2 regions of the Pantoea sp. B9002 genome follow, and region 2 is predicted to be linked to the other one. Evidence: riboswitches for the same ligand, from Rfam matches in the RefSeq annotation. Region 2 holds a riboswitch; the other holds the start of a gene.
What was found. Region 2 has a riboswitch for thiamine pyrophosphate ahead of thiB (thiamine ABC transporter substrate binding subunit). Riboswitches for the same ligand answer to the same signal wherever they lie in the genome.
Positions count from the first base shown of each region.

Region 1: linked by a shared signal. The riboswitch ahead of thiM (hydroxyethylthiazole kinase) and the one ahead of thiB (thiamine ABC transporter substrate binding subunit) in region 2 are both predicted to bind thiamine pyrophosphate.

Region 1 is NZ_JACAPA010000033.1:102,513-106,954, reverse strand. It holds gene fbaB (class I fructose-bisphosphate aldolase) at 1-717, opposite strand, end outside; gene thiD (bifunctional hydroxymethylpyrimidine kinase/phosphomethylpyrimidine kinase) at 865-1,665, opposite strand; gene thiM (hydroxyethylthiazole kinase) at 1,662-2,447, opposite strand; TPP riboswitch at 2,481-2,576, opposite strand; gene HX773_RS16335 (OprD family outer membrane porin) at 2,844-4,241, shown strand; gene HX773_RS16330 (beta-N-acetylhexosaminidase) at 4,293-4,442, shown strand, end outside.
Region 2 is NZ_JACAPA010000008.1:126,226-130,667, reverse strand. It holds gene thiP (thiamine/thiamine pyrophosphate ABC transporter permease ThiP) at 1-1,358, opposite strand, end outside; gene thiB (thiamine ABC transporter substrate binding subunit) at 1,358-2,344, opposite strand; TPP riboswitch at 2,391-2,486, opposite strand; gene sgrR (HTH-type transcriptional regulator SgrR) at 2,522-4,183, opposite strand; gene HX773_RS05340 (MFS transporter) at 4,440-4,442, shown strand, end outside.

The DNA of each region.
Region 1 (4,442 bases), on a different contig from region 2:
CTTCTGCTTCACGATATCCGCACCAATGGTTGCCGCCAGATGGTTGGCCTGGCCGGTTAAATCGGCACTGGCGTGATAATCGACGCCCTCTTTCTTAAACGCATCATTACGCAGATAAGCCCACAGCACCGTCACCATGCCCAGCTCGTGCGCACGCTCAAAGGCCGCGGAGATCTCTTCGATCTGGCGACGTGATTGCTCAGAACCGAAGTAGATGGTGGCGCCAACCGCCACCGCGCCCAGATTGAAAGCCTGTTCCACGCTGGCGTACAGCGTCTGATCGTATTGCGTCGGATAACTCAAGGTTTCGTTGTGATTCAGCTTCACCATAAACGGAATGCGGTGCGCGTAGCGACGTGAAACCGAAGCCAGCACGCCGTAGGTGGAGGCGACGCAGTTACAGCCGGCTTCAATCGCCAGCTCAACGATGTTTTTCGGATCGAAATAAGCCGGATTGGCCGCAAAGGATGCGCCCGCCGAGTGCTCAACGCCCTGATCGACTGGCAAAATCGATAAATAGCCGGTGCCCGCTAAACGTCCGGTGTTGTACAGCGTTTGCATGTTACGCAGTACGGTGGGAGAACGATTGTTGTCGATCATCACGCGATCAACATAATCCGCGCCTGGTAAATAGAGGCTATCCGCTGGAATGGTCATGCAGCGATGTTGAAGAAGGCTGTCCGCCTCTTTGCCCAATAACTGTACGATGTCCGTCATGTTCGCTCCTGATAAATGGCTGGATTGGAACCGGCCGTTGCCGATTCGCCCCCAACAGCCTGGACCGGAATGCGCCAGGCTGGCAAATTGCTGACTCCATTTTTCAGACGGATGCGCAGTGAAAAAGCGGCAATCTGGCGTTACGCCCTACCACCATTGATGGAAATGGTGCACCGGCCCAATGCCTTTACCGACCTCCAGCGAATCGGCGTGCAGCAGCGCCTGTTGCAGCCAGGCTTTGGCTTCAGCCACCGTTGCCGCCCAGTCATCATGACGCGGACGCAACGCCGCCAGCGCCGCAGAAAGCGAGCATCCGGTGCCGTGCGTGTGGCGCGTATTGACGCGTGGCGCGGTAAAGCGCTGACGTCCGTCGCGGGTAATCAGCCAATCCGGGCTTTCAGCATCGCTAAGATGTCCGCCTTTCATCAGCACCGCTTCGCAGCCGAGATCGAGCAGCGCATCGCCCTGCTGCAACATGATTTTCTCATCTTGCGCCATCGCGCGTCCCAGCAGTGCGGCGGCTTCCGGCAGATTTGGCGTGATCAGCGATACCTGCGGCAGCAGCAATTCGCGCACGCTGGCCACCGCATCCGGCGACAGCAGCGCATCGCCGCTTTTGGCAATCATCACCGTATCCAGCACCACAAACGGCAGGCTGGCCCGTTTCAGCCGCTCGGCGACCACTTCGACAATCGCGGTTTCGGACAGCATGCCAATCTTCGCGGCATCGATGCGCACATCATCCAGCACCGAATCGAGCTGTGCGCCAACAAAATCAGGTTCGATGCGATACACCGACTGCACGCCGCAGGTGTTCTGCGCCACCAGCGCGGTGATCACGCTGGTGCCATAAGCGCCCAGCGCGGAGAAAGCTTTGAGGTCGGCCTGAATACCGGCGCCGCCGCTCGGATCGGTGCCGGCAATAGTCAATGCGTTGATGCGTTTCATGCCTCTACCTCCAGCGTCCACAGCGTATCGAGGAAGGCGGCGGCAAAGCTGCCCGGCCCGGCGACCTGGCGAGCTGTCTGCTCACCCGCTAGCGACATCACGCGGCAGGCCGCAGCGACATGCTGCAGGCGATCGCCCGGCAAGCTGGTGCATGCGGCAACCACCGCCGACAGTGCGCAGCCGGTGCCGACCACGCGCGTCATCAGCGGGCTGCCGCCGGGGATGGCGAATGTCTGCGCGCCATCGGTGACGTAATCCACTTCACCGGTCACCGCCACAATGGTTTGGCAATCACGCGCCAGCTGCTGGGCGGCACTCAGCGCGGCATCGGCCTGATGCAGGCTGTCAACACCGCGTCCGCCGGTGGCCTGATGCGCCAGCGCAAGAATTTCTGAGGCGTTACCGCGAATCGCCGCCGGTTGCAGGCTGAGCAACTGTTGGCAGAAGGCGGTGCGCAGGGATAATGCGCCGACCGCCACCGGATCCAGCGTCCACGGCGTGCCTGCGCTTTGCGCCGCCTGCACCGCCGCCAGCATTGCATCACGACGATCGCGCGTTAAGGTGCCAACGTTGATCAACAACGCATCGGCAAAACCGGCGAACTGCGCCGCTTCTTCGGGATCGATTACCATCGCGGGCGAAGCTTGCAGTGCCAGCAGCACGTTGGCGGTAAAGGTTTGCACCACGTCATTGGTCATGCAGTGCACCAGCGGCGCTTGCTGACGCAGCAGTTGCAGAGAGTGCGCGAGTTGCGCGGGGGAAAGAAGGTCAGGCTGTTTCATAAGGCTCCCAACCGGCGATCAAGAAGGCGAATGCGGTCAGGCATCTGACTTCCCTACGCTGGCATTATCCAGATCAGGTCAGCGGGTGTATCTCAGCCCTGTATTAGAGGGGCACCCCGAGTCAAAACTACGTTGGCGAGCATAGGCAACAAGCCAGATGAAAGCAAGCAGTCGCCCCTTTCTCTGGAACCGGATCGCAAAGTTACACATTACAGGCTCCTCTAACTGATTGATTAAATTCCTTAAAAAACCCCTATTTTTGCGTGCCATGTCATACTTTGTAATAAATCCCATTGATAATTCGCGTCGCGAAAAATAGCATCCCCGGCAACTTGTTTCATGACGAAACAATACGGATTTATTAATTGTTTATGGAAGCATCACGGAGGATTTGCTATGCGTCGGATTCCACGCGCGCCGCTCTCTGCGGCAATTATCTCTGCCCTGTTTGCCGGTGCTTTTGTGCCGGTTCCCTCCGCCCACGCCGCGGGTTTTGTCGAAGACTCCACACTCTCTGGCAATCTGTTTTACTGGCAACGCCAGCGCGATCGCAAAGAGATGGATCCGCAAAAAGGCTCGTACGGTCAGTACGATGCCAATCTGCATCACGCCTCTGCTAACGCCAATCTCGACTTCTCATCCGGTTATGCCGGTGATGTGATAGGCCTCGATCTGGCGGCATTTGGCGCGCTGGAGCTAAGCAACGGCGGCCCGGCGGCACCGAATGAAATTGGTTTCAGCAATGCCCGTACGCGCTGGGATGAGGACTGGAGCGGAGATAAGAGCGGCTTAAGTCTTTATAAAGCGGCAATCAAGGCAAAATGGCAGGAAAACTGGCTGCGCGCAGGCTATCTGCAACCCACCGGACAGACGCTGCTGGCACCGCACTGGAGCTTCCTGCCCGGCACCTATCGCGGCGTTGAAGCCGGCACCACCTTTGATTTTAGCGACGCCGGCGCCCTTTCCGTCTCCTGGATGTGGACAGACGAATACAAAGCGCCGTGGTATCGCGACATGTACAACTTCCGCAAAGCCGATGGCGTAACGGAGATTCCGTGGCTGCAATCCTTTGGTGCCAAATATGATTTCAAAAACTCGCTGGTGCTGGAAGGCGCATACGGTCAGGCGGCGAATTACATGGATCAGTATTTTGCCAAAGCCTCTTATCAGCTGCCGCTGGCCGATGCACCGCTGCGCACTAGCTATCAGTTTTACGGCGCGAAGGATCGTGACAACAGCGGCGTTGGCCAGGTCAACGATGTTTACGATGGCCTCGCGTGGCTGCAGGCGCTGACGTTCGGCTACACGCTCGGCGCGTTTGATTTCCGCCTCGAAGGCACATGGGTAAAAGCCGAAGGTAATCAGGGCTTCTTCCTGCAACGTATGACGCCGTCTTACGCCAGCTCGAATGGCCGCATGGATGTGTGGTGGGATTCCCGCTCGGACTGGAACGCCAACGGTGAGAAAGCGCTCTTCGCTGGTGTGATGGTCGATCTGGGACACTGGCAATTACCGGGCTGGCAGGTCGGTACATCATACGCCTACGGTTGGGACGCGAAGCCTTCCACCAATCCCCTCTATGACCAAAACCAGCGCCTGAAAGAGTCCGCGTGGAGCCTCGACATGGTTTACACCATCCAGCAAGGCCGCGCCAAAGACACCCAATTCAAACTGCACTACACCCGCTACGACAATCACAGCGATCTTCCCAGCTATAGCGGTGGTTACGGCAACATCTTCCAGGACGAGAAAGACATCAAATTTATGGTCGTCGCGCCATTCACCCTGTTTTGACCCCGATCTGGCAGGAGCCAGAGACTTACCTCCGTGGAGAAGGATAACAGCATGAAAAAGTTAAAAATCAGTTTACTGGCGCTGAGCGTGATGGGCCTTGCCGCCTGCAGTTCATCCCCGCGCAGTAATCAGCAGGTTGTCGACCAAATCAGCCAGTTCGGCGTGCAGTATCAGGTCACTGACAACCAGGCGGCGGATCAC
Region 2 (4,442 bases):
GGGCGTTTCAGCGCGCGCAGCTCAATCAGCCGCAAGCGGTTGAAACCGGAGATGCCGAGTGAAGTGCAAAGCTGGCTGTAACGAGCGCTGATATCGCGCATCGGATTCTCCAACACTTTCATCGCATAAGGAATGGCGATCAGGGCGTTAGTAAAGATCACCAAACCATCGGCGCGCTGCGGCAGACCGACGCTGGCGTTGAACAGCAGAAAGAAACCGCTCGCCAGCACAATGCCCGGCATCGCCAGAATCAGCATGCCGCTCATCTCCATCGCCTGCGCGGCGACTATGTTGTGGCGCTGCCGCAGTTCGCGGCTGCTCCACAACAGCATCATGGTCAGCACCACGCAGAGCACGCCGGCTCCCACGGCGATACGCAGCGAGGTAAAGGTGGCTTGCCACAGCGCCGCTTGTTGTAGCGCACCGGCGACGCCGCCGCGCAAACCATCGACGATAACCGCCGCCAATGGCGGTAACAGCAGCAGCAGCGCCAGGCCAATCAGCAACGTATCGCTGATGCGCGCCTGCCATGAATCCTGCGGATCGCGCCAGCCGCGAATGCTCTGGCTGCCGGTGGGAATGGCTTTGCTAAAGCGCTGGCTCAGCAGCACCAGCAGCAAACAGCAGCCGAGCTGTAACAGCGCCAGCAGCGCCGCGCGGCCGGGATCGTAATCGAAATTCAGCGCCTGGTAGATCGCCAGTTCCAGCGTGGTCGCCTGCGGCCCACCGCCCAGCGCCAGCACTGTGGCGAAGCTGGCGAAACAGAGCATAAAGATCAGCGCCGCCGTCGGCAGAATCTGACGGCGCAGCCACGGCCACTCCAGCAAACGAAACAGATTCCAGCCGCGCAGGCCGAGCTGGGCGGCAACTTGCCGCTGCTCGCCGGGAATGCTCTCCAGCGCCTGTAACAGCAGGCGCGTCGCCAGCGGCAGGTTAAAGAAGACGTGCGCCAGCAGAATGCCCTGCAGGCCATACGGCGAAAAGTGGTAGTCAAAGCCAATGGCTGCGCACAGTTGCGCCAGCCAGCCGCTGCGACCGTACACGCTGAGCAAGCCAAACACCGCCACCAGCACCGGCAGCACCAGCGTCATGGCGCACAGGCGCAGCAGCAGATTGCGTCCCGGAAAACGGCGGCGATAGAGCGCGCGCGCCAGCAGGATCGCGGGCAACACCGACAGCAGCGCCGACAGCAGCGCCTGCTCAAACGAGAACAGCAGCACATGATGCAGATAGCTGTCGTCGAGTAGCGCGCGCCAGTCGGTGGCCGGAGCGACCATCACCAATGCGCCAAACGCCAGCAGCGCCACCGCGCACAGCAACAGCGCGATGGCGCTACCGGGAATCAACCAGCCGGGCATTAACGGCTAACGGCGCTTTGCCATGCGCTGATCCACGCGGCGCGATGGTCGGCAACTTCGGCTGGCGTGAATTGCAACGCCTTCGCGGGCACCTGCAGCGTTTGATAACCGGCTGGCAGATCGCTTTTGATCACCGGATACATCCAGTTGCCGGTGGGAATGGTCTGCTGGAAGGCCGGAGAAACCATAAACTGCATGAACTGCTGCGCCAGCTTGGGCTGCTTGCTGCTGGCGAGTTGCGCGGCGACTTCCACCTGTAAATAGTGGCCTTCGCTGAATTCGGCCGCGGCATAGTTCTCTTTCTTCTCTTCGATAATGTGATAAGCCGGAGATGTGGTGTAGCTCAACACCAGATCGCCTTCGCCCTTCAGGAACAAGCCGTAAGCTTCGCTCCAGCCTTTGGTGACGGTAACGGTTTTTTGCGCCAGCTTCTGCCACGCGTCAGGCGCGTTATCGCCATAGACTTTTTGCATCCACAGCAGCAGGCCAAGGCCCGGCGTGCTGGTGCGCGGATCTTCATAAATCACGCGCCATTTTTCCGGGCTTTCAACCAGCTCTTTCAGGCTTTTCGGCGGGTTCTTCAGCTTGTTTTTATCGTAGACGAAGGCGAAGTAGCCATAATCGAACGGGATAAAGGTTTGATTGTTCCAGCCATCCGGCAGTTTTAAGCCGCTGGTATCGACGCTGCTTTTGGCAAACAGGCCGGTTTTCTCCGCCGCCTGCACCAGATTGTTATCCAGCCCGAGCACCACATCGGCTTTGCTGTTTTTGCCTTCCATGCGCACGCGATTGAGCAGCGATACGCCATCTTCCAGCGCCACATACTTCAGTTCGCAGTCGCACTGCGCTTCAAAGGCTTTTTTGACCGCCGGGCCTGGGCCCCAATCGGCAGAGAACGAATCGTAGGTGTAAACGGTCAGAACCGGTTTGGCAGCGAAAGCCGGGGCCGCAACCAGCAGCAACACAGGCAGAACTTTGTTTAACACTTTGCGCTCCTTGAGGAGAAGAGATGTTGAGTCGCAAAGGATCTGAGGAGTGAGGCATCTCAAATCCCTACGCCGGTATTAGCCGGATCAGGTTCGACGGGTTTCTCTCAGCCCTGATATCAAGGCACCCCGTTGAGAACGGCTCATTCTAGACATTTATATGACAGCGCGAAAGGATCACAGCTCCGGTGGTGCAAACCAGGCTGATTTGAAATCAAACCAGCCGAGCGTATTCAGTCGCACGCCGCGCATACTGCGTTGTCCTTCCAGCAGCAGCCAGTGATGGAACAGCGGATGCAGATAGTCGCGGTCGATCAGCTGTTTACTCCATTCCGCCAGCGGTAACGCTTTCTGCCGCCAGCGCGCGGCATCGGCTTGCCAGTCAATCGGGATGCAGTGATGCATCAACGGCAACTCGAACAGTTGCGCGAACAGCGCGTACTCCAGCGGCAGGGTAAAGTTGACGCTGCCGAGCCAGATATCACTTTCACCTTCGCCCTCGAACCACTCTTCGTAGCTCACGACGCGAGTAATTAGCTCAACACCTTGCTGCGCCAGCAGCGGTCGCAGCGCGTTGGCGATACCTTCATGCTCAACGTGATGGCTGTACCAGCTCAGCGTCAGCTGGGTTAAGCCTGCCGGTTTGTCGGCGGAGGTGAGATCGCGGCGATGGTGCCAGCGCGGCAGCAAGCCATAAGCCGGGAACCAGTAACGCTGATAGCCGACGCCAGCATGATTCAGTAAGGCGATGGGATTAAACAGATAGCTTACCCAGCGGCGAAAATGCGCATCGCGGCCCAATGCAGAGCGCTGATCGTAAAGCAGGAAGTAGCAGCCTTCTTCCAGACGACTCTCTTCCGATTTTTCATCGGCGGTTTCGCCCTGCAACTTGACTCCGGCATACACCAGCTCGTCGCTGATCTCCGGCAGCACCCAAATCGACACATCGTCAATCAGCGCGCGATAGCCAAAGTAATCATCGAAGGCGGCGATTTTCAGCTGCGTTTGCTGATTGCGCACCACGCTATACGGGCCGGTACCAAGCGGCTGGCGGGCAAACTGGCGCAGCGTTGGCCATTCACGCGGCAGGATCATCGCGCTGACGCTGGCCAGCAGCCACGGCAACCAATCGTCCGGCTGGCTCAGATGAATATCCAGCGTCCAGGGCGCGGGCGAATCCAGTTTACTGATGTGGGAAAACAGCGGCTGGCTGCGCACGCGCTCCAGCGAAGCAATCACATCCGCCATTTCCAGTTCACGACCATGATGAAAACGAATCGCCGGGCGCAGGAAGAAACGCCACTGCAGCGGCGAGGTTTGCTGCCAGTGATGGGCGATATCGGGTTCGATTTCCCCCTTTTCCTCATTTATGCGCATCAGGCCGTTGAAAATTTGTCGCGCCAGATGGGTTTCCGAGCGGCGCAGCGGCGAACCGGGCAGCAGATTGGGCAGCGGGCGATAATAGAGCACGCGCAGGATGTGTTTACCCTGGCGGAAGCTGCGGCCTAAATGCGCCGCGATCATCTGGCGCACCTGATTTTTATCGCCAACCAGCTGCACCAACTGTTCGATGCGATCTTGTTCCAGCAGATCCTCGGCGCGCTGCTGCTGGAGCGCCAGCCCGGTATAGCAGAAACTCAGCATCGAGCGCTTACCGCGTCCCGCTTCTGCCTGCCAAATCAGCCAGCCTTCGCTCTGCATGGCGTTGAGCAGGTTACGCATATGGCGACGCGAGCAGTGCAGCAGATCGGCCAGCTCGCTGAGCGTGGTTTCCTGATCCTGCCCCTGACAGCTTTGCCATAAGCGGATGAATTGCTGCTGCAGACGTGAAGAGGACATAAAAGGGGAACTCCTTGTCAGAATCGCTCAGTTTTTCCTGCCTCATATTAGAGGCATACTGCCCGGCAATGGAAGAGCGGGAGGCATTCAGCAATGAATGGCGCTCTGCCAGCGGTTCCGCCGACGTGGAACCTCTTTCTGAGTAGGGTGCATTTTCACCGCCAGCAGTGCTTTATCTGCTGGCTTTTTTCGTTTTGCTGTAGAATCTTCTACCCTCATTTCTCTACCTATTTTTTATTCGCAAAGGGATTTCTGCATG